DNA from 4 places in the Brevibacillus jepli genome. Region 4 is predicted to be linked to each of the others. Evidence: riboswitches for the same ligand, from Rfam matches in the RefSeq annotation. Region 4 holds a riboswitch; each other region holds the start of a gene.
The links. Region 4 has a riboswitch for S-adenosylmethionine ahead of AB1L17_RS22035 (BMP family lipoprotein). Riboswitches for the same ligand answer to the same signal wherever they lie in the genome.
Positions count from the first base shown of each region.

Region 1: linked by a shared signal. The riboswitch ahead of AB1L17_RS18780 (homoserine dehydrogenase family protein) and the one ahead of AB1L17_RS22035 (BMP family lipoprotein) in region 4 are both predicted to bind S-adenosylmethionine.
Region 2: linked by a shared signal. The riboswitch ahead of AB1L17_RS28545 (methionine ABC transporter ATP-binding protein) and the one ahead of AB1L17_RS22035 (BMP family lipoprotein) in region 4 are both predicted to bind S-adenosylmethionine.
Region 3: linked by a shared signal. The riboswitch ahead of metK (methionine adenosyltransferase) and the one ahead of AB1L17_RS22035 (BMP family lipoprotein) in region 4 are both predicted to bind S-adenosylmethionine.

Region 1 covers NZ_JBFEFW010000017.1:25,254-32,672, reverse strand. Annotated here, with positions in the region: gene AB1L17_RS18790 (methylated-DNA--[protein]-cysteine S-methyltransferase) at 1-495, shown strand, start outside; cobalamin riboswitch at 505-705, shown strand; gene AB1L17_RS18785 (hypothetical protein) at 737-1,075, shown strand; SAM riboswitch class I at 1,093-1,199, shown strand; SAM riboswitch class I at 1,272-1,384, shown strand; gene AB1L17_RS18780 (homoserine dehydrogenase family protein) at 1,494-2,762, shown strand; gene AB1L17_RS18775 (CapA family protein) at 2,863-4,017, opposite strand; gene AB1L17_RS18770 (VOC family protein) at 4,095-4,910, shown strand; gene AB1L17_RS18765 (NUDIX hydrolase) at 4,938-5,345, shown strand; gene AB1L17_RS18760 (hypothetical protein) at 5,371-5,997, shown strand; gene AB1L17_RS18755 (CcdC family protein) at 6,059-6,541, opposite strand; gene AB1L17_RS18750 (MFS transporter) at 6,639-7,419, opposite strand, start outside.
Region 2 covers NZ_JBFEFW010000041.1:25,028-32,446, forward strand. Annotated here, with positions in the region: gene AB1L17_RS28520 (AraC family transcriptional regulator) at 1-334, opposite strand, end outside; gene AB1L17_RS28525 (SRPBCC family protein) at 451-900, shown strand; gene AB1L17_RS28530 (peptide ABC transporter substrate-binding protein) at 962-2,620, opposite strand; gene AB1L17_RS28535 (MetQ/NlpA family ABC transporter substrate-binding protein) at 2,812-3,651, opposite strand; gene AB1L17_RS28540 (methionine ABC transporter permease) at 3,712-4,377, opposite strand; gene AB1L17_RS28545 (methionine ABC transporter ATP-binding protein) at 4,378-5,391, opposite strand; SAM riboswitch class I at 5,501-5,617, opposite strand; gene AB1L17_RS28550 (Ger(x)C family spore germination protein) at 5,723-6,883, opposite strand; gene AB1L17_RS28555 (GerAB/ArcD/ProY family transporter) at 6,883-7,419, opposite strand, start outside.
Region 3 covers NZ_JBFEFW010000011.1:98,905-106,323, reverse strand. Annotated here, with positions in the region: gene AB1L17_RS14055 (sensor histidine kinase) at 1-886, opposite strand, end outside; gene AB1L17_RS14050 (polysaccharide deacetylase family protein) at 883-1,899, opposite strand; gene metK (methionine adenosyltransferase) at 2,052-3,257, opposite strand; SAM riboswitch class I at 3,391-3,492, opposite strand; gene AB1L17_RS14040 (S8 family peptidase) at 3,553-6,126, opposite strand; gene AB1L17_RS14035 (SLAP domain-containing protein) at 6,307-7,302, opposite strand; gene AB1L17_RS14030 (SLAP domain-containing protein) at 7,341-7,419, opposite strand, start outside.
Region 4 covers NZ_JBFEFW010000022.1:81,270-88,688, forward strand. Annotated here, with positions in the region: gene AB1L17_RS22005 (NAD(P)/FAD-dependent oxidoreductase) at 1-1,408, shown strand, start outside; gene AB1L17_RS22010 (hypothetical protein) at 1,477-1,935, shown strand; gene AB1L17_RS22015 (hypothetical protein) at 1,910-2,185, shown strand; gene AB1L17_RS22020 (MarR family winged helix-turn-helix transcriptional regulator) at 2,238-2,654, opposite strand; gene AB1L17_RS22025 (PdaC/RsiV family protein) at 2,857-3,474, opposite strand; gene AB1L17_RS22030 (methyl-accepting chemotaxis protein) at 3,660-5,138, shown strand; SAM riboswitch class I at 5,299-5,421, shown strand; gene AB1L17_RS22035 (BMP family lipoprotein) at 5,622-6,650, shown strand; gene AB1L17_RS22040 (ABC transporter ATP-binding protein) at 6,757-7,419, shown strand, end outside.

The DNA of each region.
Region 1 (7,419 bases), on a different contig from region 4:
CGAACGATCCAGACAATCGATTATGTCTCGCCAATCGGCATTATCGAAATCAGTGGAACCGAAGAAGGGGTGTGCTCTATCCTATTCACAGATCGGGAGGAATCCATCCCGCACGAACAAGAAGAAAAATGCCCGCAGCCCCTCCGCGTTTGCAGGCAACAGCTAGAAGAATATTTTGCCGGCACAAGACAAGATTTTACGGTTCCCATGTGGATGGACGGGACAGGTTTCCAAAAAACAGTATGGAACACATTGACCACGATTCCTTATGCACAAAAGATAACGTACACACAGCTAGCCGCGTTAATTGGCAAGGAAAATGCGGTTAGGGCTGTTGGTAATGCCAATGGCAAAAATCGTTTGAACATCATCGTGCCTTGCCACAGACTCATTGGGGCAAACGGGAGCTTAACCGGATATTCGGGTGGATTGTGGAGAAAGGAATGGCTACAGAACCACGAGCGATCACATCAATGGTCACCGAAGCAGAAATGAATGAGCCAATTACATAGGTTGGAAACAGGTTCCTTAAGGTATAGAGATGCCACAAGGATAATAGGGAAGCTCGGTGCAATTCCGACACGGTCCCGCCACTGTAAGAGGGGAGTCAGCGTCAACAAGCCACTGGTCTATGAAATAGACGGGGAAGGCGACGCAAGACGATGATCCCAAAGTCAGGAGACCTGCCTGTTTCGACAACACTGATAGACCTACGGGAGATAGGGAGGTGTTAGAAATGGCTTGCGAAAATCAACGAGTGGACAAGTATGTCCCTCCTTTTCTGGCATTTTCTAACGATCGTACCGGTCGCGAGGAAAATGCTTTTTTATTTTGGGCAAGATACCAGAATAGGAGGGTGTGTGATGATCCAACTTTTCATTTGCCAATGGTGTGGATATATGGAGGAAAAAGAGCTGCCAGAGGAAAGCGAGGAGAGTTTATTTCGTTGCGCGTGCTGCAGCATGGAAGAGGTAGAAAGCCTGTTCGTGATTCACTGAAAGTCTTGCCTAATCAGCTTACAATCAGAAAAGAAAGAATTTTGTTGACGCTCGCCTTGGAATTTCTTAGAATATAGCTCAACAGCATAAATGGTTCTTATCCAGAGAGGTGGAGGGTCTGGCCCGATGAAGCCCGGCAACCGTTGCGTATTGCGACAAGGTGCCAATTCCTGCGGGACGTTTCGTCTCGAAAGATAAGAAGCGGGTTATTCCATCAGTAGATGAACCTTCTTCTTAGCGAAGAAGGTTTTTTTATTTGCCAATTTCATATTTTCTTTATCCAGAGAGGTGGAGGGACTGGCCCGATGAAGCCCGGCAACCGTCATGCATATTTTTGTGACAAGGTGCCAATTCCTGCAGGACATATACGTCCTGGGAGATAAGGAGAGGGAGCACTAGCTGCTAACAAGCCTTCTTCTTATCGAAGATGGCTTTTCTTTTTTCTGTGATACCAAAGCAAACTCTTAAAAAATTTCGGGGTATGAGGTGGTCAGGATGAGTGCAGAAGTAGTACGTGTGGGATTGTTGGGATTGGGAACAGTGGGGGGGGGCGTAATCAAAACGATCCGTTCACAACAGGAGAAGCTGGCTTCTCGTCTGGGAAAACGAATCGAGATCGTCAAAGCATTGGTGCGTGACTCGGAAAAAGAGCGGGCGATTTATGTCGATCCCTCTTTACTGACAACGGATTTCGAGGATGTATTGAAAAGCGATGTGGATATCGTGGTGGAAGTCATGGGTGGTGTAGAACCTACTTATGATTACGTCCGCGCTTTGATAGAAAAGGGTTGCCACGTGGTAACAGCAAACAAAGAGCTCCTCGCGAAAAGAGGAACGGAGCTAGTCGATCTGGCGAATCAGCATCAGGTGCATCTCGCCTATGAAGCGAGTGTCGCTGGGGGCATCCCGATCCTTAGTGTGTTACGGCAGTTCCTCCGTACGAATGATATTTACGGCGTTCGCGGTATTCTCAATGGTACAACGAACTTCATTTTGACGAAAATGGAGGCAGAGCAGCTCTCTTACCAGGAGGTGCTAAAGCAAGCGCAGGAGCTGGGTTATGCGGAAGCGGACCCTCGCTCGGACGTAGAAGGCTTTGACGCCATGTACAAACTGTATATCTTGGCACAGCTTGTCTACGGAGAATCGCTGCCATTAGCTGATGTCGTTCGCAAAGGGATTTCGGATTTATCAGCGGGGCATATCCGGATTGCGAGCGAGCTCGGCTACCGAATCAAGCTGATTGCGCAGGCTTATCAAGCGGATAATGGCATACGCTTGTCTGTTCAGCCAACCATGCTTCCTCAAAGCCATCCTTTGGCGCAAATCCACGATGCGTTTAATGCCGTCCAGCTATCCGGCAATATCGTGGGAGACTTGTTGTTTACAGGAAGAGGAGCGGGGGAGCTCCCTACAGCGAGTGCTGTTGTTGAGGATTTGGCCTATTTGTTGACCCAGCCATTTACGCCGCACCCGACATGGAAGGAAAAAACCGCTGACACAGCCGGGGAAACAGCGGAATCTACAGAACGCTTCCTATGTTATCTCGAAGGTTCATGTCAATCCGCTACACCAGATCGCGTCTTGCATTTCCTTCGGCAGGCAGGAGTAAGCGTGCACAAGCTAAAAGTCCAATTTGACCTAGGTGGAGTATTGCGTGCAGGCTTGATCGTGACAGGTATCAGTGATGAGCACGAGTCCTTGCTGAAAAGTGATTTCGGCTTATCGGTTCGCTGCTTCCCGTTATTGGAGTCGGCTGAATAAAAGCAAACAGGCAGCATCGGCGTTTTCTCACGTGAGAAATACCGCCCCTTGCTGCCTGTCTGCTGATTGATTGTCTTGATGTTGATGTAGAAGCGAGGAGTCAAGAAGAGACTTGTACTCGCCCATCGCTTTGGATCTCGACGCCCTCTGAAATGGACTCGATGCGTTTTAGCAGGGCGGCTCCATTGCTTTCATTCATAGGTACGGCTTGTCCCAATTCTGCATGGAACGGAAGCATCGTTAGCTCACAATCGCCGCTTTTCGTACAGCTCGCCTGAAGGACCATCGACTCCCACGTCTTGGGTTCGCTTGATCGAGTGAAAATGAAATTGCCGAGACTGTACGCAATCCATTTGTCGTTGTAGCGTTCAAAGCCTTGAAGCACGTGGGGATGACCGCCGACGATCAAATCTGCACCAGCATCGATGTACGCGCGAGACAATTCTTTCTGATGATCGACAGGATAATCAGATCGTTCCTTTCCCCAGTGTGCAATGACGACAACGAGGTCTGCGTGGCTGTTCGCCTGCTGAATGGCTTTCACGGCAAGAGCTGGGTCATAGGAGGCGGCCAGACCTGGCTGGGTATTCCCTGCAAACCAGCTCGTTTCGGGAATGACCCTGCTGAAGCCGAGAATCGCGATCTTGATCCCATTCTTTTCGATGAATACAGGTGCATAGGCTCTGCTGGCATCCTTACCTGCCCCTACATATTCAATCTGGTTATCGTCCAATGCGACAAAGGTATCGAGCAAGCCCGGCACCCCTTGGTCCATCGAGTGGTTGTTGGCGAGATTCACCACATCAATCCCAGCTTTTTTCATGGCTGGAACAGCAAGTGGAGACGATTTGTAGACATATGTCTTGTTCTGGGCAGGAACGCCTGTAGCGGTGACAGGAGTCTCCAGATTGGCGATCGTAATATCATCCTGCAAAAATAGCGAGCTTACATGCTTGTACGGATAGTCATAGCTGTTTGCGAGCAAGGTTTTTTCTACATTTCCTGACATCATGATGTCACCGACGAAGGTGAGCTGCACAGAGGATTTTTGATGAACGGTGTTGTCAGGAACTGGTTGTATGTTAGGGTTGGCATTTTTCCCATCATGGTTCATAACGGTATCGACCACATAGTAGGTTCCGACGACGAAGATTGCCAACATACTAAAAAGGAGTGTGTTTTTTCCTGCTCGTACCCATTTTCTACGTGCTTGCTTGCGTCGGGCTTGTACCCGACTCTTTCTGGACTCGTTCATTTTTCCCCCTAACATTCCTATCAATAGATAAATGAATTTTGATATCCTATAAGTAATACGAAAAGAGGCGAAAAAAGGTGCGATTAACTTTTGATCACTTGGTACATTTTGTACAACGAACACCTCAGGAAGCATCCGAATTATTTTGCGAAGCGGGCTTTCATGCAGTAGCGGGTGGGCGCCATGCGTCGTGGGGGACATGGAATAGCCTTAGTTATTTCGGGCTTTCGTATGTTGAATTTTTGGCGGTAGAGCATAAAGAGCTGGCTCGACAATCAGACAACCCGCTGATACGGCAATGCATCGAGGATGAGGCAACCGGAGAAGGCTTCGGACAGATTGCGCTCCGTACGAATGAGATGGATAAGTGGGCAGAGCGACTTCGGAGTCAAGGTATGCATGTTACTGGGCCTGTTGAGGGGAGGCGTACTCGTGACGACGGAACGACGCTTCGTTGGCGGATGTTGTTCCTTGAAGATGCTGACAGTGCTCTTCTACCGCCATTTCTCATTGAATGGCAGCAAACGGACGAAGAGCGCATAGAAGATTTGGCGAAGCGTGGCATTGTAGCTGCACATCCGAATGGGGCTTCCCATCTCCAATCGATAGGCTATGCCGTGGCTGATCTTGATGTAGCAACTGCTCGCTGGCACAGCTGGTTCGGATGGGAAAAAGGTGAAAAATTCCACAATAAGGAAGTGGGGGCCATCTGCCAAGCATTTGAGCTTCCGGGTGGAAACATTGTGCTCTGTCAACCGACAGAGGAGGGCTTGGCGCATTCTGCATGGAGCACTCGTGGGCAAAGACCGTTTTTTGCGAGGCTGGCAGGAACAGGCAAGGAAAGCGAGTATAAGATTTGTGGAGGTTCTTACTTTCTAACAGCGCTGGAATAGTCGTTTAGAGGAGATGGAGGCGTACATATGGGGTCACCTCGGCATATTGTTTCTGCAGCAGCGATTATCATCAATGAGCGTCAGGAGATTTTATTGATCAAGGGTCCGCGAAGAGGATGGGAAATGCCTGGTGGAAAAGTAGAAGAGGGAGAATCAATTATGCAGGCAGCCATTAGAGAGACGAAGGAAGAATGCGGTTTAGAGATCGAAGTGACGAAGTTTTGCGGCATTTTTCAAAATGTTAGAAAAAGCCGTTGTCATACATTATTTTTAGCCAAGCCAATCGGGGGAGAGTTGATAACAACCCCAGAATGCTTGGAGGCAGGCTTTTTCCCGGTGAAGGAAGCTTTGGAGATGATCACCTGGAAAAACTTCCGACAACGCATTGAGCTGTGTTTGCGGGAAGATGAACAGCCTTTTTACGTAGAATTTTAATTTTGGGCAGGAAGAGGAGTATAAAATGATAGAAGCTATAGATAAGTTTACCTATCAAGAGAGGTACCAATGCTGGGATGGGTCTATCATTGTAACTAGCACGAATGCGTTGTTCGGGGAACATGAAATCGAATTACCCGCCTATATGGAAAGCACGAGCACAACCATGACCGAAGAAGAATATCAAACGGTTTGCTACATAAAAAATAATTTTACTTCTATTTACTATGCGATCTTGCAGACTTTGTTTGCGTGGCAAGAAAAAGGCTTTTGTTTCGAGCGATATGATAGGGAGACGCATGCGTTTCATCCGATTGAGTTTACTTGTGCGGAAGACATCCATTCTTATATAGGGATGCCTACCGTGGAAATCATCAGTGGCTATGTGAAAGAGGGGTACGCATTCTTTGCCGTGTATTTTTCAGATTGCTTGCTGTCAATCGAGCATGGACTAACAGCTCTCTTTCAAAAGAATAAATGTATCGATATCGATGCGTCAGATACCCGCTCCTTGATCGAGACACTTGAGCACTTCGAGGAGGATTGCGCCAAGTGGAAGCGCGACTTCTGGAAAGTGAAAGACGAGCTGGGCACCAGGTTTTTTGACGAGAGGGATTTGGTTCGAGAAAAATGGTTAGGGAGTGGTCGCTGAGCAAGAAAAAAACCATCTCGCAGTCGGAGATGGTTTTCGTGTCTTATCGTGCTTTCCTGGATCAGTGAGTACCAAACGTTTTCTTCTGCAATTGACGGTACATGAATAGCATGGCGATTCGCCAAGGTAAGAGCATTCCGAATGCGAGCAAGAAGAATAGTCCACCCGTTTGAATCGGTGTAAAGCTATCATTCATCACCAGTTTAATAATCAGCCGGATGACCAACAGACCGGACAAAATGAAGAAAAACGCACGAGACCGTTTTAAATACACGTCTTGACCGATGATTTCGAAGCGTGAAGTCATAATCAACGGAATCGAAAAGAATAATCCAACCACGAAGGCAGCAATATCAAACTTGGGTGGTAATTGCGCCTCTGGGAACAAGAACATCGCAAACCCTGTCGCCATAAAGAAGGGTGGCAAAATAATGCTTTTTGCAGAAGCCGGCTTTTTCTGCCGACGCATTCTCACAAAAATCACTGCAATAGCCATCACGAGAGGCAGCAGGATTCCCAGAACGGGAGATGAAAGTATCTGCATGGAAAACGCCTCCATAAAAGTTCAACGTACATTCATAAGTGTACACCAAACACTGGTTTTGGGGAAAGCGTTTGTCAGGTTTTCCTACAAACCGAGACTAAGCGGCAGCTTCATCGTTAGCACGTACATCCAGCTTATGTTTTTTACTGAATAAAAAAGTCAGGACGCCAAAGATCAAAGTCACTGTCCCGATGAAGATCAGGTAGCCGCTTATGCCGAGAATGTCCAGCCCGACCCCTGTAATCGCAAGCGCCAACAAGAAGAAGCCTCGATCCAGCATGCTTTTAAAGGAAAAGAATCTCCCCTGCTGGTGAGGAGGCAGGCGCTTCTGAAAAATCGTTGCGATGACTGGGAAGAAGAACGCGACGACAAAGCCGAATACGGAGAAGGAAGCAAGCACCATGAATTTGTTATCGGCGACAGACATACCGAACTGGGAAATGGCGAAGAAAAAGAGCATGACGGTGGACGCTGCCACGAGGTTTCTACTGCCAATCCAGCGTTTGGCCAAGAGTCCCCCTATCAAAATGCTGATACCTTCCGTTGCGTAAATCCATCCCATCAGCTGAGGCTCCTGTTGCAGCTCGCTAAAGTTCAAGATCATCAGGTTCACACCGCCAAGGAACAAGGTGATCAAGCCGTTATTGATTAATCCAACAAACAAGGCCGGGTCTTGCTTAGAGATCGTCAGTACTTCACGAAACTCCACTTTTTCCTGAATTTTCCGAGAAGTGACTGGAGGAATTCGGAGAAAGAGAGTAACGACAGCGAGTACAGCATACGCGATGATCGAGCACACATACAGCATGGACAGCTCCATGGACACCACCAGTATACCACCAATAGCTGTTCCTCCGATGCGCGACAGGGTTGAAATA
Region 2 (7,419 bases), on a different contig from region 4:
TTGACACAGGTGCATTCAGAAAAGGATAAAAACCTCCCGGCGTGAATTTCACCCCGAAAACCTGACCTTGCCCCTCTAACAGATGCGAGGAAGTCGTACGGGCTACACCAAAAATGCCAGTTGCTCCTTTTTCAAACACCAGATTCACATTGGGGTGAGCCAGTACTGTTTGTGAGTAGGGTTGCTCTGTACGCAAATCCCACCGCACGATCCAGTAGTGCTGCACGAAATAGCTGATTGCTGCAGATGGCTCATATCTGACAAGCGAAAATTTCTTCTGTCCGATCAAGGCATGCAGAACACCCTTTGGGAGCTTGGCAGTCTGATTATCCAAGACGCGTCCTCCTGTCGTGTTTTTACAATACACACTACCAAAATCTTCTTATAGTAAGAATAGTAGTTGGGAGAACCGATTACAATTCCCAAATGAAAAATTCAGGAGGTAAAACGATGGATCTTCGATTTGATTTCTATATTGGTGCTACACCAGAGCAAGTCTGGCATGTCCTTACTTCCGATGAAGGCGTGCAGAGTACTTTCTTCGGTTGTACGATCCGTTCGACTTTTCAAGTAGGGGACGAGTTGGCTTATGTTGGTCCTGGAAAAGACGGTGACGAGACGGTGCATGTTTACGGAAAGTTTTTGCAGCTGGAACCAAATCGCATTTTCAGTTTTACTGAACATCCTGGTCCTACCTACTACGAGAATCATGCGGAATTGGAGTCTCGCGTCACGATTACCTTAGAACCGATTGGCGGCTGCACCAAGCTGACCCTGATCCAGGATCAATGGACAAAGAACCACCCCTCCCACGCAAGCGCCAGCAGCAATTGGCCGATGATGCTATCCGCGATCAAGACGTATGCGGAGACAGGCAAAACACTTGATTTTGGCTACTAAAAACAAAAAACAAATCCCGAGACCAGGCATTGTCCTGTCCTCGGGATTTTTGTTAGTAACGTTATTGCGTCATTTCTGCCCACTTCAGGTCAATAAATCCGAGTCCATCCACCTGAACGCCTTTCACCTTTTCACTTTGCACCCATACATCGACATCCGTGAACAGTGGGATCAGAGGCATGGCATCCATGAAGATTTGCTCAGCTTCTGCAAACAGCTGCTTGCGCTTCTCTGCGTCCGTTTCTACCGCAGCTTGCTTCAGCAGCTCTTGATAGCGCGGATCTTCCCAGCCCGTGTCGTTGTTTCCTCCTGTTTTCTCACGGAACATTTCCAGGTAGTTCATCGGATCGTTAAAGTCTGCATTCCAGCCAATACGACCAATCTCATAATTGAGTTCATGCAAATCCTGCAAGTGAACGGCGAACTCTTTCACCATGAGCTTTACTTCAATGCCAAGCTTTTGTTTCCATTGGTCCTGAATCGCTTCGGCAATTTTCTTGTGTCGATCGGTTGGATTGTAGGACAGCGTGATGGTTGGCAGCTTTGTCAGGTTAAGCTCCTTCATGCCTTCTTCCAACAGCTTTTTCGCCGTTTCTACATCGTTATCCTTGAAGTAGCCATCCTTATTGATAATCATGGATTGCGGCAGCATCCCCATCGTTGGTACTTGACCAACTTGGGTGATGTTGTCTACGATCGTCTGACGATCAACTGATAAGGACAATGCTTTACGAATCTTCACATTGCTGAGCGGCCCTTTTGTCGTATTCATCTTGTACCAATACATGGTCGCTTTTGGATGGACAACCAGCTTGCCCGCTTCCTTCAGGGATGGAATCGCATCGGTTGGAAGTCCGCCGAGCGGTTGACCTGCCCAATCCAGCTCACCGTTTTCGAACATGGACAGGGCTGTATTATCATCCTCAATCATCGAGAACTCAATGCGACCCAGCTTCACTACGTCTTTATCCCAGTAGTGCTCATTCTTTTCGAGGACGATCTTGCTCTTGTGCTCCCACGCCGTCATTTTGAACGGACCGTTGCTCACGATCGTCGCTGCTTCTTTTGCCCAGTTTGGATTAGCTTCCACTACTTTTTGGTTAACCGGGTAGTAGGTGTAGAAAGCCGTCAGCTCCAGGAAGTATGGCGTTGGATTCTCCAGCGTGACTTCCAGTGTTTTGTCATCGATTGCCTTCGCACCGAGATCGTCAACCTTAGCTTTGCCTTCGTGAATCAGCTTCGCATTTTTAATGTAGTACAGCTGGTACGCATACTCAGCACCAAAAGTCTTGTCGAGTGCACGCTTCCAGGCAAACACGAAGTCATGTGCTGTTACTGGATCACCATTGCTCCATTTGGAATCGCGGAGCGTGAACGTATACACCAGTTTGTCATCCGAGAGCTTTACATCGGACGCTACCGAATTAATGGGCTTGGAATTCTCATCGAAGCGAGTCAAGCCGTCAAAGGTAGCACGAACAATAGCTCCTGAGGTGGCATCCTTCGCAAGACCGGGGTCCGCTGTGGATGGCTCACTTGTAATATTCGCCCGAAATACCTGTGCTTTTGCATCTGCAGGCTTTTGGGCAGGCGTTGTTGTTCCTTGTGCAGGTGGGGCTGTAGTTGTCTGTCCTGCAGGCTGTGTACCTGTGGAGCATCCAGCCAATACGCTTCCGGCAACCAGCATCGCGCCAAGAAACACTTTAAAATTTAGTTTCATCTGAATATTCCCCCTTATCTATATTTTCTCATATCAACCACAATATACTCGACTGGAAAAGTCTTGAAAACGGGGTTAGGATAGATTTAACTAAATTTTATAAAAATTCATTATATTATAAACAAAAATAAAACCCGACCAGCTTCTTGAGCCAGTTGGGTTTCGTTGATCGATCAATTATTATTTTTTCTTTAGAACGCTGGAATAATCGCGCCTTTGTATTCATCTTCAATGAACTTTTTCACTTCAGGTGAGTTCAGTTCTTTCACCAGCTTTTGAATCGCTTCGGAATCCTTGTTGTCAGGACGAGCTACGAGGAAGTTCGCATATGGTGATTCTTTGTCTTCAATAAACAGAGCATCTTTGGTTGGAACGAGCTTTGCTTCCAGCGCATAGTTGGTGTTGATCAATGCCAGATCTACTTCTTCCAGAACGCGTGGCAGCATTGCTGCTTCTACTTCTTTGAACTTCAGGTTTTTCTTGTTCTCAACAACGTCTTTCACGGTACCGCTGATGCCAGCGCCTTCTTTCAGCTTGATCACGCCGTTTTTCTCCAGAAGTGCCAGTGCGCGACCGCTGTTTGTTGGATCGTTAGGCAGTGCGATAGTTGCACCATCAGCTAATTCATCCACAGATTTTACTTTTTTGCTGTAAGCGCCGAATGGCTCGATGTGTACTGCCACTACTGGCTCCAGGCTCATGTTTTGTCCTTTATTGAAGTCTTCCAGATAAGGCTTGTGTTGGAAGAAGTTAGCGTCGAGTTGTTTCTCGTTCAATTGAACGTTAGGTTGTACGTAATCGGTGAACTCTTGAATTTCCAGGTTCACGCCTTGTTCTTTCAGTTTTGGTTGAACCAGCTTCAAGATTGCTGCGTGTGGAACGGGAGAAGCGCCTACCTTCAATGTTACTTCCTGTTGTCCGCCTTGTGCGCCACCTTCAGCTGGAGCAGGTGCTGTTTCTGTTTTGCCTCCGCAAGCTGCCAAAGAAAATGCCAATACAGTAGAAAGTACAGATACGACTAGCTTTTTCATGAATGATTTCCCCCTTGCATGTATTTAGTCTTATTTTTAGAAAACCTATATGGAAAGATCCTACTTGCGGCTGAACTTGAGAACCAGACGGTCCCCCAGCGATTGTAAGATCTGTACCATCACCAGCAAAATAACAACAGTCACAATCATAACATCGGTTTGGAAACGCTGATATCCGTAACGGATCGCCAAGTCACCCAAACCACCACCGCCAATTACCCCAGACATTGCTGTGTAGGATACCAGCGTAACCGTCGTGATCGTAATACCCGCGATCAGGCCTGATCTTGACTCTGGCAAAAGAACATTCCAGACGATCTGCCAATTGGAAGCACCCATGGACTGAGCTGCCTCAATCACGCCTTTATCAATCTCACGCAAAGAGGTTTCCACCAAACGTGCGAAAAACGGAGCGGCACCGAACACCAGCGGCGGAATGGCACCAAGCACCCCGAGTGAGGTTCCTACGATCATTTTCGTCACAGGAATCAACAAGATCATCAAAATGATAAACGGTACCGAGCGCAATACGTTGACGATAAAGGATGCGATCGTATAAAAAGTGCGGTTTTGCAAAAGCTGCCCGCGTGACGTCAAAAACAGAATGATTCCCAGCGGCAAACCAATCAGGACGGTAAACAGGGTGGAAAAGCCGAGCATCGTGAGCGTATCCATCGTACCTTCGCCGATTTCAGCCCAATCCACATTTTCGAATGTCCAGTCCATTTATATCACCTCTACTTCCAAGCCACGTTGGCGCAGCATCTCGATGGTCTTTTGGTTCTGTGCAGCATCGCCTTCCAGCTCGATCACCAACTGACCATATGGCGTGTCCTTCATACGAGAAATGGTTCCCTGCAAAATGCTGAACACCGTACCGGTTTCTTGCATCGTTTGGAATAGGATCGGCTGGTACGTTTTTTCACCGAGGAAGGTGACACGAGCAATCGTGCGGTTCCCCGCGGCTTTTTCGTGCTCAACTGCTTCTCGCAGCTCAGTAGAATCCGCTACTTGTTCCACGAATTCTTGTGTCGTTGGATGCTGCGGACGAAGGAATACATCCAATACGTTACCCGACTCGACGATCTTACCTCCATCAATCACGCCAACACGATCACAAATGGAGCGAATGACGTGCATCTCGTGCGTAATCAACACAATCGTCAAGCCCAGCTTGCGGTTGATGTCCAAGAGGAGTGCCAGAATCGAGTTCGTCGTCTGCGGATCGAGGGCCGAGGTAGCTTCGTCACAGAGCAGCACTTTTGGATCATTCGCGAGCGCCCGGGCAATCCCGACACGCTGCTTCTGTCCGCCAGACAGCTGGGACGGATATTTGTCCTTATGTGCCTCCAAGCCAACCAGCTTCAACAGCTCTGTTACTTTCTTATCAATCTCTGCCTTCGGACGCTTTGCCAGCTTGAGTGGGAAAGCGACATTCTCGCCAACTGTCGAAGAAGACAGCAAGTTAAAGTGCTGAAAAATCATGCCGATTTCGCGGCGCTTTTCTTGCAGCTTCCTTTCATCCAGCTTCGTCAAATCGACGCCGTTAATAATAACTTCCCCCGAAGTAGGGCGCTCCAGCAAATTGATGCATCGGATTAATGTACTTTTTCCTGCACCGGAGTGTCCGATAATCCCGTATATTTCTCCTTTTTCTATGGAAAGGTCGATCCCCATTAACGCTGGGATGGTTTTACCCTGTACTTGATAGCTTTTATGCAAATGACGCAGTTGGATCAACACATCCACCTCCCGACCAAAATCTTTATGGCTCCTTAAAAAACGTAAAATCCCCTTTTTCATAAACGAAAAAGGGGCTGCAACGCAATGTATACGTTCGCATCCACCCTTCTCATCTATACAAGATCCACACGATCCTGTAGGAATTGGCACCGCGACGTTCATTCGAAAATGAACCGGCTGCCGGGCTTCATAGGGCCTGTCCCTCCGCCTCTCTTGATAAGAAAGATATCTACGTATAATGTTCGTTTTTTCTATTTCATGATGATACAAAACGGATTATATCCTTTTTAAAAATATCACGTCAATAGTAATAGCAGGAAAAGTTTTTTTAATCCATGACGCCATTGCGAATAATCGTTGACTTTACTTGAAAACGAAACGTGGCTTCCTTGAACATTTTTCTCCACTCGGCTTGCGTCATGTTTGCCATCCCTCTTCTATTTGCACGATACACCATCCCGAAACCAGCGGGATCGACATCCAGCCCCTGCAATTTGCGGACTATTTTTTGCAGCTCTTTTTCGATCTCTTCCTCCAATGCATGTTCCATGATTTTCATCAGCTTTGCATTCTCCAGCTTCAGCGGAAGAGTTAATTCCAATATCCGCGCATTTAATCGGATGTAAACATCAAAGACCGGGGGAGATACTTGAGTCAGCTCGATTTTTGATTGGCTGGCAATCGTGTCAAAGACAAGCTGCACATGGTCTTTTTTACTTCCGCGGCTCTTTTGCTCATCGCCAAAAATATGAGCAGGGACAGAAGTATCGTAGCTGCCAATGCTGAATTTTCCATGCATGAGCTTGATTAAAAAGGCTTCCTTGGGTGTGATCCACCCTACATAACGCTCCCCATGAAATAATGCGATACCTTTGATTTGCAGCTCATTTCCCTTTTTTGCAATGTACGGCATGATCGGGTCGATCCCTTTGTCATAATAAGCCCGAAAAAACTCATGCATGGTGGAAGACGGAATTTTTTCCCCTTCAATATTTTGCTCAATCATACGATATAGATAGATTCCGATATTGCCTTGTTCTGAATAGGGATACGTAAACATATCATAGGTTTCGCCTTCAAATACGCAAAGATAAACCCTGCTGGAAATAGAGGAATCCCGATATAACGTGTCAACGATACTGCCAAGTCCACGTTTTGCCAGGTTTTCACTATAGAGTGCGACACGAATCTGCCCGCCCAACACTTTTTTATCTGATTGTAAATTAATCCGATCCCGAATACCTTTGCTCGTTTCACCGGTGGCTGAGAACAGCTGTATCTTTTGTTTGGCCTCTGGATTAATCGAGGGCATGATCGCTGTCCCACGAATGTTTCCATCCTTTAACAGATCATAGCCAACAGCCGTGGCGAGTCCTGTCTCATCAAAAATTTGCCGATCTGTACAGCCTGCCATGATGAGGACACTAGAACACCACACCGCAAAAAGCCGTTTGGATAATCGTATCCAATGTTTTCGATCAGGCAGCATCAGGCACTCTCTCCTTTGCTGGTTGGTTTCGCCCGTTGCCTTCGCTGCTTCAGCAAGACCATGAAGTACAAAAAATAAGGGTACACGTAAATCATGTACAGGGTTATTTGGGAGAATAAATTCGTCATCCGGCTCATCTCCTGCCTGGACAATAGCGTCAAGGAAGCTACATAAATCACGGGTATAATCCAATACAACGAATGACGCAGGTTGAATCCGAACAAGCGCTTGAGTCCCCGGGCAGAAGACCACAAATACAGCATGATATTCGGCAAAATCACGAGAAGCCACAACGAAATGACAACCAGCTCAAATCTTTCCAGAATGGGGAGATACACCATTTTTTGCATATTGAGCGTCGCCCAGATCGTTCGCATGAGCTGACCCTGACTAAAAAAGACCAGCGCCACAATCATGACAAGCAAATAGATCAGATACGTCACCAGCACCCCGTACTGGGCACTTTTGTGTACCCTATCTTTATTTTGGACATAGGGATAGACAACGTAGAGAATCTCAAAGCCGGCACTCGTCAA
Region 3 (7,419 bases), on a different contig from region 4:
CCTGAACCAACCGGAAGATTGCAGCCTTTACCGAGCTGCGCAATGGAGGCTCCACACCAAATACTACCAGATCGATCGAAGACTGAATACGCTCTTCGCACGTTTGGATATATTTTTGCAGGGTTGGTACTAAACCTAAATCATCTAAAGCCATTGGGCGCAAATCAAAAATAATCCTTCTGACATCTGCCAAGCTCAAACGGACCATTTCCTTCAACTCGTGAAGTTCCATTTGAGCTTCCAAAATACGCTCGTTTTTCAGCATACGTTCTACGATTTCCGAACGCAGCACGACATTCGCCATCGATTGGGCTGGGCCGTCGTGAATCTCGCGTGCGACACGCTTGCGTTCCTCTTCCTGGGCCTGGATCACCTTTAAGCCCATCAATTGATGCTGCTTAGCCGATTCCAGCGCTTCGCCTATCTTACTTAAGTCACCTGTTAAGTAACCCAGCACGACACCCATTTGAGAAACCAGCTTTTCCGCACGGACGATGGTTTCCTCCAAGGTACGCAATTGACGCTCAAGATCATTTCTTCTGCGCTTTAAATTATTTTCCCGCTCGCGGTAAATCGATAGCTCTACCTGAATACGGCTCGCCTCTTCATAAGCAACTCGGATGTCTTCCTCCGTGTACATATGAAAATTGCGGCTGACCAGAACAAGCTTGTTCCGCGATTTGCGATACGCGAGCTCGAGCGCATCGACTTTTTGAATCACTTTGGAAATTTCTTGTCGAAGTTCATGTAAATCAAACTTCAACGAATTGCCATGCTGTCTGGCGTTTTCTGCTATATCAAATATTTGGGTTTTACTCGTTTCTACGGTTTCAATTGTTCGCTTGATCACCCCGTCCAGCACGCTGATGTCTATCGCTTTGTTCATGATTGCTCTCCTTCAAACTCATTTTTAGCTTTCGTGAACAACTGTTGGAGGTGCGTTTCATCTACATCTCGTAGTCCCATGTCATTACGTGGAATGGCAAAAGGATCTGTTCCCTTTTTCACGAATCCACGGTTGGATGTAAATACATAGCGGTAGCCAGCTTGACGGGCTGTTTCCAGTACGATTGGACTTGTATAACCAAAAGGCAACGAGATGGCCTCTACCTGTTGATTCATCCATTCGCTTAAACTGGCACGAGATATACTGAAATCCACATAGAGGCGGTCTCTGTACTCTTGCTCGTCCTCTAAACGCTGCAAGTCCTTCAGATAGACTGGAGCTGTTTCCGGCCCCAGCTCGCCCCATTCATTTCGTTCTTCCTCTTCATGCAGGCTGTACGTGTGGGAACCGATCGAAACCAGTCCCGAATGAATCATTTCGTTTACCTGTTGACGCGTAAGTGGCGGCGTCATATTCTCCCGTTTTCGGTCGGCTACATCTCGTAAGCGACCCGCAATCGCGAAGTTCACTGACGGGTAGCCATATGTACGTAAGACTGGAAATGCTTTTGTGTAATAACTCTCGTACCCATCGTCAAACGTAATCAGAACAGCATTCTCAGTCGGTAAGGTACCCGTCTCCATAAATCTTAGGAATTCATCCAGCGAAATTGGATTCAGGTTGTTATCGTGTAAAAATTTCATATGTCGGGCAAATTGATCAGGAGCTATGACATACCGCTGATTTGATTGATCCATGACATGGTGGTACGTCAAAACCACGACCTGATTGTTATACCACTTTTTCGTTTGAACCGTTGCTTCTTCTGTTGGTGTGACGTTTGGCTCAGCATTTTTTGTCTCACTTATGCTTATAGACGTATCCACTTGGGGAAAAGGTTGCACTTCTTGTGTATTCTTTTTTTCCAATATAGAGCCGCCTAATAATCCAATCGCCATTGCAAGCAACAAAAAAGTAAGAAATACGATCAGGAAGAGCCTTCTGTTCGGCAAAAAAACCCCTCCTCTACTTCCTCCCTAGGAGATTCGACACAGTCCTACCAATTCCTGTGCAACAAACGGCCCAATAATTGGATGACTTTGCTCCTAAAAAAGAAAAAGAGCCCAGTAGCAATACCAGGCTCTTTCTATGCCATTCATAAATATTACAGTTGAGCAGCCTCTTGCTTCAGGATTTCTGCTTTGTCTGTTTGCTCCCAAGGAACATTCAGGTCATTGCGTCCGAAGTGGCCATATGCCGCTGTTTGCTTGTAGATAGGACGACGCAGGTCGAGCTGCTTGATGATACCAGCAGGACGAAGGTCGAAGTGTTTGCGAACCAATGTTACCAGAGCTTCTTCGGAAATCGTACCCGTACCGAAAGTATCTACTGCGATGGAAACTGGTTGTGCTACACCAATAGCGTAAGCAACTTGTACTTCACATTTGTCTGCGAGGCCAGCAGCTACGATGTTTTTCGCTACATAACGAGCTGCGTAAGCACCGGAACGGTCAACCTTTGTTGGATCTTTACCGGAGAACGCACCGCCGCCATGACGAGCATAACCGCCGTAAGTATCTACGATGATTTTGCGGCCAGTCAAGCCAGCATCCCCTTGTGGTCCGCCAATTACGAAACGACCAGTTGGGTTAATGAAGTATTTGGTATCTGCATCCAACAATTCAGCTGGAACAACAGGTTTGATTACTTGTTCAACCAGATCTTGCTTGATTTGCTCCAAAGTCGTTTCAGGAGCATGTTGGGTAGAAATAACGATTGTGTCAATACGAACTGGTTTGTCGCCATCGTACTCAACGGTTACTTGTGTTTTTCCGTCAGGACGGAGGTAAGCAAGCGTACCGTTTTTACGTACTTCAGTCAGACGACGAGCCAATTGGTGAGACATGCTGATCGGAAGTGGCATCAGCTCAGGTGTTTCATTGCAAGCAAAACCAAACATCAAACCTTGGTCACCAGCACCAATTGCTTCGATCTGCGCGTCAGTCATTTTACCTTCGCGTGCTTCCAATGCTTGGTCTACACCAAGTGCAATGTCAGCGGACTGCTCGCCAATTGCAGTAATAACACCGCAAGTGTCAGCGTCAAAACCGAATTTCGCACGGTCATAACCGATTTCACGAATGGTTTCACGAACGAGCTTTTGGATGTCTACGTATGTGTTTGTAGTGATTTCACCTGCTACGAGAACCAAACCGGTAGTTACGGAAGTTTCGCAAGCAACGCGAGCGTTTGGATCTTTGGACAGGATCGCATCCAAGATGGAGTCGGAAATTTGGTCACAAATTTTATCCGGATGTCCTTCGGTTACAGATTCGGATGTAAACAGACGACGACCTTTTTGCAAAGCCATGAGAAAATACCTCCTTTGACCTCATACAAATAGTGTGGTAGCCGAGTCAGGATTTTATCTACGTAAACGCAAATAAAAAACCTTTTCCATCTTTTGGGAGGAAAAGGTTTGAGCGTTTTTTGCTTCCTTCATCCTCTTATCGGCCAGAACAGATGTCCGTTCTGCTGGTTAGCACCGCTCGAGATCGGTTGCCGGGCTTCATAGGGCCAGTCCCTCCGCCTGCTCTGGATAAGAGTATCCATTACGGAATATAGAATAATTGTTTTTTTCTATGGTGTCAATAGGCAAAGATTGCTTACAATTGATAGGCTTTGGAAAGCAAGACCACGACTTCAGCACGTGTTGCCCTTCCATTTGGTTTAAAGCTAGAGCCATACCCGCTTACCCAATTTCTAGATGTCAAAGCTTCAATGGCTGGTGAAGCCCAGTGGCTCGTTGGCACATCCTGATAATTCGAATGATTGCGGTTGTACAGCAAAACATTGCGTGCACGCGCGATCATAACAGCCATCTCTGCTCGCGAGATCTGCTGATCCGGCTTCATTTCATTTTTCGGGTACCCTTTCAAAATTCCTAATTGATAGGCTACCCCCAGGTTATTATAAGCCCAGTGGCGTTTTGACATGTCTCGAAAGGTCGTTTTGCCTGTGTAGGTTGTCGCTACCTTAGACCCCGTAGCACGCATGGCCTTGAGCAGCATCGTCGCAAACTCCGCGCGGGTCACTGCCTGATTGGGCTTGAACGACGCGTCGTTAAACCCATTTACAATACCGCGAGAGCTGAGGCGGACGATCTCCGAGCGCGCCCAGTGGTCCGAAATGTCGCGATAGCCTGCTAGCAATTTCTGCTGGGTTACCGTCATGCGGTACGATTCGTATTTGAACGGACTACCGCTATTGAGTCGAACATAATATTTTCCTGGTTGCAAACGCAAACCGATAATGTCATGTCCTCTACTGGACAGCTCCGCTACTTCATTTGTCGAAGCAAGCGCGTAGTTCATGTTTCGATCACTGTAGAGTGCGAATCGAAAGCCACTGTCGACAGGAATGTACGGAGCTCGAAACGTCACATACGATTCGTTATTAACAGTAAAGTGGAACCAGTCAGAATCTGTTGCCGTCGGGAATGTCCCTGTCATCACGGTCCCGCCGCTTAGCGGAGACGCTTTCTGATAGGTGTCATTCGGCTCATTCAGGTCTTTTCTTACTGGCGTATACCCAAGATCCAGCTGGTAATTACCATTCACCGCATTCCGCGAATACTCACTCACACGGATGAAATACTTACCCGGTGACACTTCTTTTTGGACACGCTCAGTCGGATTGTCTTTCGTTCCATTATCGTATTCAGGATCCCAGACTACTGTTTTTTTCCCAGGCTCTTGTTTACCAAGACCCAGAAGCATATCCACCCGCTTGTTATCAGGGCTAACAGAGATATCTAAATACCCGTATTCACGAACGTAGTAGGAAAACCAATCCGGATCCCCCTCATCGTGAAAATTACCTGTTACGCTGATTTGGTTCCCCACGAGTGGTCTGGCTGTCTCTTGTGTATCATTTGGTTCGTTTCTGTCCGGGTTGATGGTAAATTTGCTCGTCAACACGTAGGTAAAAGCGCTGTTGACTCCACCGTTACGCATCAACCGGATGTCCATTCTTCCCGCCTTGACCGGGACGGTTACGGTATCGCCGTTGCCGAAGTACTGTGTAATCGGCGGACGATTATCCGGGTAAAAGGTAGCAGCCATCGCTGAAGAAATACCCGATGTCACTGTAGCCGTAAAGCTGACCTTTCCATCGTAAGGGATGTCCATCCTCAGCCAATCTACTGTATCTTTTGGTCCCAAATTACCACGTATTTGTGACTCAATTGGAAATGCCTTTGCTTTAGAGGGGGAATTATTCGGCTCTAAAAAGTCGTAAGAAAGCGCAGTTTTCACTGCCTTATTCACATCCAGCAAGCCGTATCCTGTCTTCAGATCCCAGCCTCTCTCCCCCAAATCTGTCGCCGTTTGATATAGCAATTGCCTTACATCAAATGGACTAAGCTTTGGATGACGAGCGAGAATGAGCGCAGCTGCACCAGCGACTTGCGGTGCTGCGGCTGAAGTACCACTAAAAGAACCGTATTTCCCACCAAGCTTCGTAGTGTATACATTAAAACCAGGGGCTACCAGGTTCAGTTCAGGCCCCGTATTAGCCTGGGGCAGTACTTGGTTGTTGCTTCTCACAGCCCCTACCGCTACGACTGTTGGGTACGCAGCTGGATACGCCACACGGCTACTTTCATTACCACTTGCCGCAACCAACACAGCCCCGCTTCTCTCCGCTCGTTGCACAGCTGCTGTCATCGACTTGGAGTATGCCATACTGCTAATTGACATCACAATGACTTTGGCCCCACGATCCAAAGCAACATTGATGCCTTTCGCAATCAATTCCTCATCGGATTGCGCCTTGCTGTTCAAGATTTTAATCGGCAAAATCTTGGCATTCCACAAGACCCCAGAAACACCGATGTTATTATTTCCGCTTGCAGCAAGAACACCAGCTACTTCTGTTCCATGCCCGTTGTCGTCCTGTGCTGACCTCCCGGGATTGACGAGATTCACACCTGGCAAAAGGTTGTCCTTTAAATCAGGGTGTTTATAATCCGCTCCAGTATCCAACACAGCTATCGTAATCTGCTCATTGCTATTTACGGTTGGCCATGCCTTGTCTGCTTTGATTTGGCTTAAGTGCAGCTGGTTAGTCAAATAGTAGTCATTGGCTGCTGGAGTTGCTGCCAAGCCCGATTGGTTGTTTGCCATAATGAGTGTGACGGTTAATGTAACAGCCACTGACATGTTCACTGATTTTTTCATGTAAAACAGTCCTTCCTTCTCTCCCCTGCAAAAGTAGCAGTCTAAAAGGAATTCAGGTATTTGTCTTCTCGTCCTAGCATAGCGGATGCAAAGGGGGACACGCAACCCTGATTACCCAATATTTGGAACACTTTAACAGAAGAAAAACCCTTTTCACCATCGGCAAAAAGGGTTCTCTTCTTACTGTAACAAACCTTTATTGTCTTCTACTTCAGGTGCTACCTGAGCTTTTTCTTTTTTTCTTTGCTGCGCTTTTGGAATAAAGGCAGTCAGTTCCTCTACACTTACCTCTTCTTTTTTAAAGGAGGAGAACGGAATATTGAACGCCCATACACGATGGCTCTTCGCTTCTACCTTCATGTTTTCCAGGGTGAAATGTACACGCGCTACTGTATCGCCCGCTTTATCATGAACGATAATGGGCACTTCGGTAAATTCCAGACGTTTCTCCAAACCGTTACGGAAAGCAACGACAACTTTCAGGCCGTTATCTTCTCCTGGCTTAATGTCGAGAACTTGCAAATCTACTTCGCCCTCTACAATTGGAGATTTCTCTGCAGCCTGTTGCAAGTACTGCTCAGACTCATCCGTGCTCAGACCCAAATTAAAATTTTGATTATCCTCTACTTCATGCTTCTTAGGCTTGATAAAAGCCAGCTTCAGAGGGATCTCTTTTTCAGGGATATGGGCGAACTCATCCCAACGGAACATAAATTCCATCGGACGGCTGGACATTTCTCCCACAGGACCCGATGCAATCAGGTCAAATGTTTTTCTCGCTACTTCTACACCTTCCTCTGTCATCAAAGACAGCGGGAGCTTTTGCAGCAAAACACTGCGGTCGGTCGCATTACGAATGTAGGTCAAAACCAAATACCCTTCATTCGTAACCTGCGTAAAGAACGGAATGATGCCGACTTCGTTGCGAACAACTGGAGGCATTTCATCGTGAGCATATTGCAATAGCTCCTGCTCAGCGTCATCCAATTGAGCTTCCCACGGACCGTTCATCACCAAAAACAGTTCCTTCGATTCCACACGGTTCGCAGATTGCTGCGGGTTATCCAGTCCAGATACACCCAAATAAAACTCTCTATGAAGATTCTCATGAATATCTTCGCGTACTTGCTCCAAGCTCTCCTTGGAACCAAACCAATTCTCCAATAACCAACTCATAAGACAACCTCCTCTTTCCCATACCTGAAAAATTCGCGCTACTCTACGTCAAGCGTCCATCTTTTCAGGTCGGCATCAGGCTTTTTCACAAATTTAGGCGGGAAGACAATCAGCCAC
Region 4 (7,419 bases):
AGGAGCAGGACCAGCAGGGATTTTTACATGCTACGAGGTAATGAGAAAAGCACCGAATGCCAAGGTGCTGTTGATTGATAAAGGGCATGACATTTATAGCAGACGCTGCCCAATCTTGGAAGAAAAGATCAAGCTGTGCCCACCGGCAGCAGGAAAAAAAGAATTCGCGGGCTGTTTGCCGGCCTGTTCGATTACCAGCGGTTTTGGTGGAGCAGGCGCCTATAGCGATGGGAAATTTAACATCACCACTGAATTTGGTGGTTGGATGACAGACTATCTCAACCCTTCCACTGTACTCGATCTGATCAAGTATGTGGATGAAATCAATTTGGAGCATGGGGCTACCGAATCGATTACGGACCCGACGACAGAGACGATCAAGAGCATCGAGCAGCGCGGCTATGCGGCTGGACTCAAGCTGTTGCGAGCACAGGTACGTCACCTGGGAACGGAGCAAAATCTGGAGATTCTCCAGTCGATCTTCGAGCATTTGAAGAAGCACATCGACATGATGTTCAAGACAGAGGTCGAGGATATCATTACCGTCAAAGAAGCTGATGGTCATCAAGTAAAAGGTGTCGTCTTGAAAAACGGCCAAGAGTACGAAGCTGATTACGTAGTGATCGGACCGGGACGGGACGGCTCCGCTTGGTTGACCGATATCCTGAAAAAACGCCGTCTTAAAATGTACAACAATCAGGTCGACGTAGGTGTACGTGTGGAGACGTCTGATGTCGTCATGCGCGAAATCAATGAGCATCTGTACGAAGGAAAATTCATTTTCAATACGTCTGTCGGAACGCGTGTACGGACGTTCTGCAGCAATCCATCCGGTCACGTGGTCGTAGAAAACCACAGTGGAGTCATGGCAGCAAACGGCCACTCTTACAAGGACCCGGCGCTGGGCTCGATGAATACGAACTTTGCGCTCTTGGTATCGCATACGTTTACAGAGCCATTTGACAAACCGAACGAGTACGCGAGAGAAATTTGCAAGCGGGCAAACGATTTGTCCAACGGTGGGGTTATCGTGCAAAAGTACGGCGATATTTTGCGCGGCCGTCGCTCCACAGAATCGCGTATTAAGGAAGGCTTCCTGGAGCCTACCCTGAAGGAAGCGGTACCGGGTGACTTGGGACTCGTGTTGCCATACAATACGATGAAAAGTCTGATCGAGATGGTGGAAGCACTGGACAAGGTAACACCGGGGATCGCCTCCGAGCACACGTTGTTCTACGGAGTGGAAGCGAAGTTCTACTCGGCACGTCCGAAGCTGACTGAGGAATTCGAAACAGAAATCAAGGGATTGTTCTGTGGCGGGGATGGTGCCGGAATTACGCGTGGTCTTGCTCAGGCAGGGGCTGCTGGTGTCTGGATGGCTCGCAATATCGCGAAACGCATGCAATAACGAATCAGATCAAAAGCAAATAGGCTTCTTGCTGGGCACGCTTGTGCTTGGTGAGGGGCCTTTTTTTCATGATAGAACAGCATCAGGAAAGTAATGGTCCGGATGTCACGAGGACTTGGGCAGAAGCGTATTGTATGAAAGGGCCAATAATCAAACCACGACCTTTTGTTGGCATGGAGGTATCTATGTTTTTTTGTGATGATGATGACGATACCGCTGTAATAGCACTTTGGATCATTTCGATTGGTTTTGTCATACTGGCCATTGATAAAACAACCAGATTAAGTCAAAAGCCTGCCTGCGACAATGAGAAGTCGATCCAGCCTCTCATCCAATTGAACAAGCAAATCAATGGGAACAATAAGAACGGCAATGGCAATGACAACGATGACGATATGCAATTCAAACGAATTGAACAGCAAATTGCTCAATTACGAGACAGTATTCAAGATATAAAGAAGAACTTGCAGGAGAGTCCATCTAAAAACGGAGGGAAGAAGGATGATCGAAAAAAATCTGGCGAATGAGCTGGTAGCGGTAGGCGGGTGGATCGCAGTTCTGGGAGCCTTCCTGGCTGCTATAGGCTCGACTGGACAGGTGGAACCGGATCAGGATACGTCTTCAGACAACCAATCAAATGACAAAGAATCAAATGATTTGAAGAAACAAGTGCTGCAACAGAAAAAACAATTGCAAAAGCAACAGATACAGATTGAACTGATTCAATTGGAACAAGAGCTACATGAAATAATCAGCAGTACGAAAAAGAATGGCTAACCAAAAATGACTTCACCAGCAACAGAAGTTGGGCGAAGTCATTTATTATGTCCTACGAAGACGGCTTCAAGTTTTCGTTCATTTTCTTCAATACGCGGTTAAAGGTAGCCAGTTCTTCTTCATCAAGACCGCGGAGTGCGACCTGCTCTTGTTCTTTGGCAGCTTCCAGCCATTCCGGGAACCGTTCGATTGCTTGCGCAGACAAGGAAACATAGCGCTCACGCTTGTCATCGCCCTCTGAGCGAATAATCCAGCCCATCTCCTCCAGCCGGGTGAGTGTCCGGGTAATCGTCGGTGCTTCTACATTCAGGTAGTTGCTCAATTGAACCTGTGTTAACGATTGACGATAGTGCAAGCAAAGAATAATACCCCATTGTGAGCTGTATAATCCCATGGGAGCCATGATCCCATTCAATGATTTACTGAATATTCTTGCTGTTTGGCTAATTCGATGACCATAATATTGCATGAATATATACCTCCAGGAAAGCTGGTCCGATATATCGTACACTTGATTGCTTAAGTAAATATGTACATTAACATACTAGCAGTTCCAGACATATAAGTAAATGTTTATTCGATGGCGAAAAAATGGATTTTCTGACACAAATACAACCAGACAAGTGTCATGAACAAAAGACACTCACCTGGCTGATCAATACGGGGGAACACTAGTCCGCGGACAAAATGCTAAGCGGACCTTTTTCATTGATGAGCGGCTCCAGCTCATATACCGAGATGGGAAACATGGGGAAGCCAACATAATAAGGAGTGATTTCGTACAACTGGAAATAAATGACCAACGCTTTGTCGGCGAGGTAATAATCTTGGTCTGGTTTAATTGAAGTAAATCCGTTTAGTGTCGGGATGCTTCTTTCCTTGATCTGACGCTTAATGTTTTCAGAAATCACCTTGACGTAATCGCTTCCTGGCTTGAATAACTCACGCAGCGTATACAGCTTGCCTGTCTGGATATCTGCTGTTATGGAACCGAGGAAGGTCATGCCATGAGCCATTTGCGGCGTGTAGGCGTAGTTGTTCAACACGACACTGAAAATGCCGCGCTCGTTTGTTTTGATTTCGTAGCTTCCTTGCATTTGCGTATTTCCCGGTACCTGGACCCGTTGCTGCTCGTGAATTAAGCCTTGCACCGTTTGATAAATCGCCCGGTTGATATCTTTTTCCGCTTGCTGATTGGCTAGCCCCGCCAATTGCGGATAGTAAATCGTCGTGTTCGGACGGCTAATCGTCCGTGTCAGCACAGTGGCTGGCAATTGATTGAGTTCCACTTTTCTCCCGTTGCCTCCTGTACATATGAGATGTGGTAATAGCCTATTCGCAATTGTTTTTGGCTGTTCTTACTTTTTTCACAAATTTGGCAACAAAATGGCTATATAATGGGGGGAGAATCCGATACATAAGTAACAGGTCTTTTGTCTGTTGAACAGTTACTACCAGAAAAAGGGGGGCAATTATGATTCAATTGATTCGCAATACCTTGACTGACAAAGAAGGCTTTATGATTTTTATCCTATGGAATCATTTATGGATGGCAGGACTCATTGCCTATCAGATTGATGAGAACTTCTGGGAATTGACTTCACTAGGATTGCTGATCACTCTTATCGTGTCACCGTATTACTTCATTCGCAGAGACAGTACGGTCATTCGCTATCTTGTGGCAGTAGGACTCATGTATTATGCTACTTCCTTCGAACATTTCACAGCTTACCCTGAGGTTGCCTTTCTCGCCTTTGTCGTAATGGGCTTCATGGCTGCTTATTTGGATTGGAAGCTCGTCGTATTTACGGGAATTCTTCTGATCGCTACTACAATGGGTGGGTTTTATTCGGGCGTATACGAGATTTTTAGCGGTGAATTCACAGAACTGAATCTGGTTCTGCGTATTGTGGCTATTCTCATGATGGTGGGGGGACTCACCTATCTGTGTCTCGCCGGACAAGCCTCCTTGCAAAAAGCTCACGACGCAAGGCAAGAAGCAGAAGAGAAGGAGCGCCGTCTTGGCGAGATGCTCATGAACATCCAGCAAATGACGGAGCAGCTTGATCGTACAAGCGATCATGTGCATGAGCATGCGGAGGGAACGAAGCGCAATACAGATGAAATGATGGTTGCCTTCAAGGAAGTCGCCACAGGGATGGAATCGCAGGCGAATTCTACCGTTAAGATCGAGGAAGAGGTTCAATCCATTGACCAGGAAATCGAGGCGGTCACGACACAGACCAACGCGATGAAAACAGAATCGCAACAAAACAACCGTCGTCTGGCAGAAAGCGTCACGATGATGAACGAGCTCTCCGCACAGATGGAGCAAATTGTGCAGGCGGTCAATGTGGCAGCCTCTACCATTCATCAGCTCAATCGACAGGCGAATCGCGTGGAGGAAATTGTCGGTGCCATTAACCAGATCGCGACACAAACGAATCTGTTGGCGCTCAATGCGGCCATTGAATCAGCTCGCGCAGGTGAGCATGGGCGAGGATTTGCTGTTGTAGCGGATGAGGTGCGCAAGCTGGCAGAACAAAGCTCGACAGCTACACAAGAGATTACGGATATTCTCAAATCACTCCACCAGGAAAGTGAGAATGCGGTACACCATATGAGCAATGGAGAGAATTCCGTTGCCAAAGGTCGCGAGCTGGCCGTGAAAACTGTGGCATCGATTGAAGCAGTACGTGCAGGAATGATGGCATTCTTGGAAGCGGCTGATCAAGTAAGCTCCAGCATGGACCGGGTAAAAGTACGCTCCGGGGAAGTCGCGATCGAGATGTCGACCATCACGGCCGTGACCGAAGAATCTGTAGCCAACTTAGAAGAGCTATTTGCCACCGCAGAAAACCAGCATCAAAAAGTGCGTGAAATTACAGAAGAGCTGGGCGAGCTGAATACTTTGTCTCATCGTCTCCAGCAAACCTTTCACGTAAACCAGTAAGAGGTAGTTTAAAAACAGGTTCTCGCCAATTTCTCGGTGCTGAAAAGACGACTTTTTAAACCTGATTAACTTATAAAAGTGTTTGGAATTGAGAAAAAAGAATTGCATTTTCGAACCATTCTGCTAGAATGAATTCCATTCCAACTAAATATATTCACCTACCTTATCAAGAGCGGCGGAGGGACTGGCCCGATGATGCCCGGCAACCACTGGACATGTGTATGCATGAACAGAAAGGTGCCAATTCCTGCAAAACCTGTACCATGGTTTTGACAGATGAGGAAGAGAACGGCACCGTACGCAAACTCTTCCTCCGGGAAGAGTTTTTTTGTTGTAGCAAGCAAAGGAAAGGAGAAATAAACGAACAATAAATTAGTTTTATTGAATAATATTCGTAAATAGTATTGAATTTTTGGGTAAAAAGCCGTACATTACCTAATAGGATAGAGAAAAACGTAAAGTTCGGATGGGGAGAGATACATCATGAAGAAGTTATTGCTGGCATTAACAACATTCGCTGTATTGGCAACAGGGTGCTCAACCGGTACAAATGCACCTGCAGATAAACAAGAGGGGCAGGCAGCAGGACAAGAGGGCGCTGAGAAAAAGCGAATTGCCTTGATTTTGCCCGAGAAAATCGGCGTGAACCCATTCTTCCAACAAATGGATGAGGGTGCGAAGAAGGCTGCACAAGAGCTGGGCGCAGAAGTGAAAACCATTGAATCTACCGACCATGGAGCGATTGAAGAGAATTTGCGTGTAGCGGTAGCAGAAAATTACGATATGATCATCACTTCTTCCTTTACAGCAGAGGATGCATTGAAAAAAGTAGCAACAGAAAATCCAGACCGCCAATTTGCGATTATTGATACCGTAGTCGATTTGCCAAATGTTCGCAGTGTTACCTTCCGTGAGCAGGAAGCGGCTTACCTGGTGGGAGCAGCAGCAGGCTTGGCAACCAAGACAAACAAAGTGGGAATGGTCGTTGCTCTCGATATTCCGCAGCTGAAAAAATGGACGGTGGGCTTCGAAGAGGGCTTGAAAGCGACGAATGCAAATGCAGAGCTGATGGTGAACTATGTAGGAAGCTTCACTGACCCGGCAAAAGCGAAGGAATTGGCATTGCTGCAAGCTTCCAAAGGCGCTGACTTCATTAACGGTGCAGCAGCAGTAGGCGACCTCGGCGTTTTCGAAGCGGCAAAAGAAAAAGGCTTCTATACAGCAGGTCAGGACGTTGACCGTACGACGATCGATCCAGAGCATATTGTTCTGTCCCAATTGAAAGGAACCGACGCAGCAGCTTATGAAACGGTGAAGTCTTTTGTGGAAGGCACGTTTAAACCAGGTGTTGTCACGTACGGCTTGAAGGAAAAAGGCGTGGGTGTAACCTTTGTGACGCATGAGAGCAAATCTCCTCTGAACGCTTTTATTGGACAAGAAGTAGTGGATAAGGTGAAAGCGATCAGCGATGAGATTGTAGCGGGCACCCGCAAAGTACCAGACAAATTCTAAACACGCACGTAAAAAAGCTTGTGCACAGTGATGGATGTGACCGACTACGGCTGTGTAGTCGGTCTTCCATTTTCATGAAAGGACACACAGAAATGAGGGAGTGGGAATGACCGATCGCTTGGAAATGAGGGCCATGACCAAGAAATACGGAGAGTTTACCGCCAACGACAAGGTGTCGTTCTCACTGGCAGCAGGAGAAGTCCACGCGATTGTCGGGGAAAATGGAGCGGGCAAAACGACACTGATGCGGATGCTGTACGGCATGGAGCAGCCAACGTCGGGAGAGATTGTCTTACATGGCAAGCCAGTTGTTTTTCGCGGACCAGAGGACGCGATTCAAAACGGAATCGGGATGGTTCACCAGCACTTTATGCTCTTTGGCGAATTCAGTGTGACGGAAAATATCGTGATCGGGTACGAGCCGAAGCAAGCCGGCTTTTTCCGAAGAGCAGACGCGGTAGACAAGGTGCGGGCGCTCAGTGAACAGTACCGCATTCCGATCGATGCACAGGCAAAGGTGTCGAATTGCTCGATTGGTGAGCAACAGCGGGTCGAAATTCTCAAGGTCTTGTATCAGGGCGCGGATATTATCGTGCTGGACGAGCCGACCGCTGTGCTAACTCCGCTGGAGGTACGTGATCTGCTGCAAACGATTCGAAACCTGGCGGAGAGCGGCAAAAGCATCATTTTGATTACGCATAAGCTGCAGGAGGTCATGGAGGTAGCTGACCGCATAACAGTGCTGCGTGGGGGCAAAGTGACAGGAACC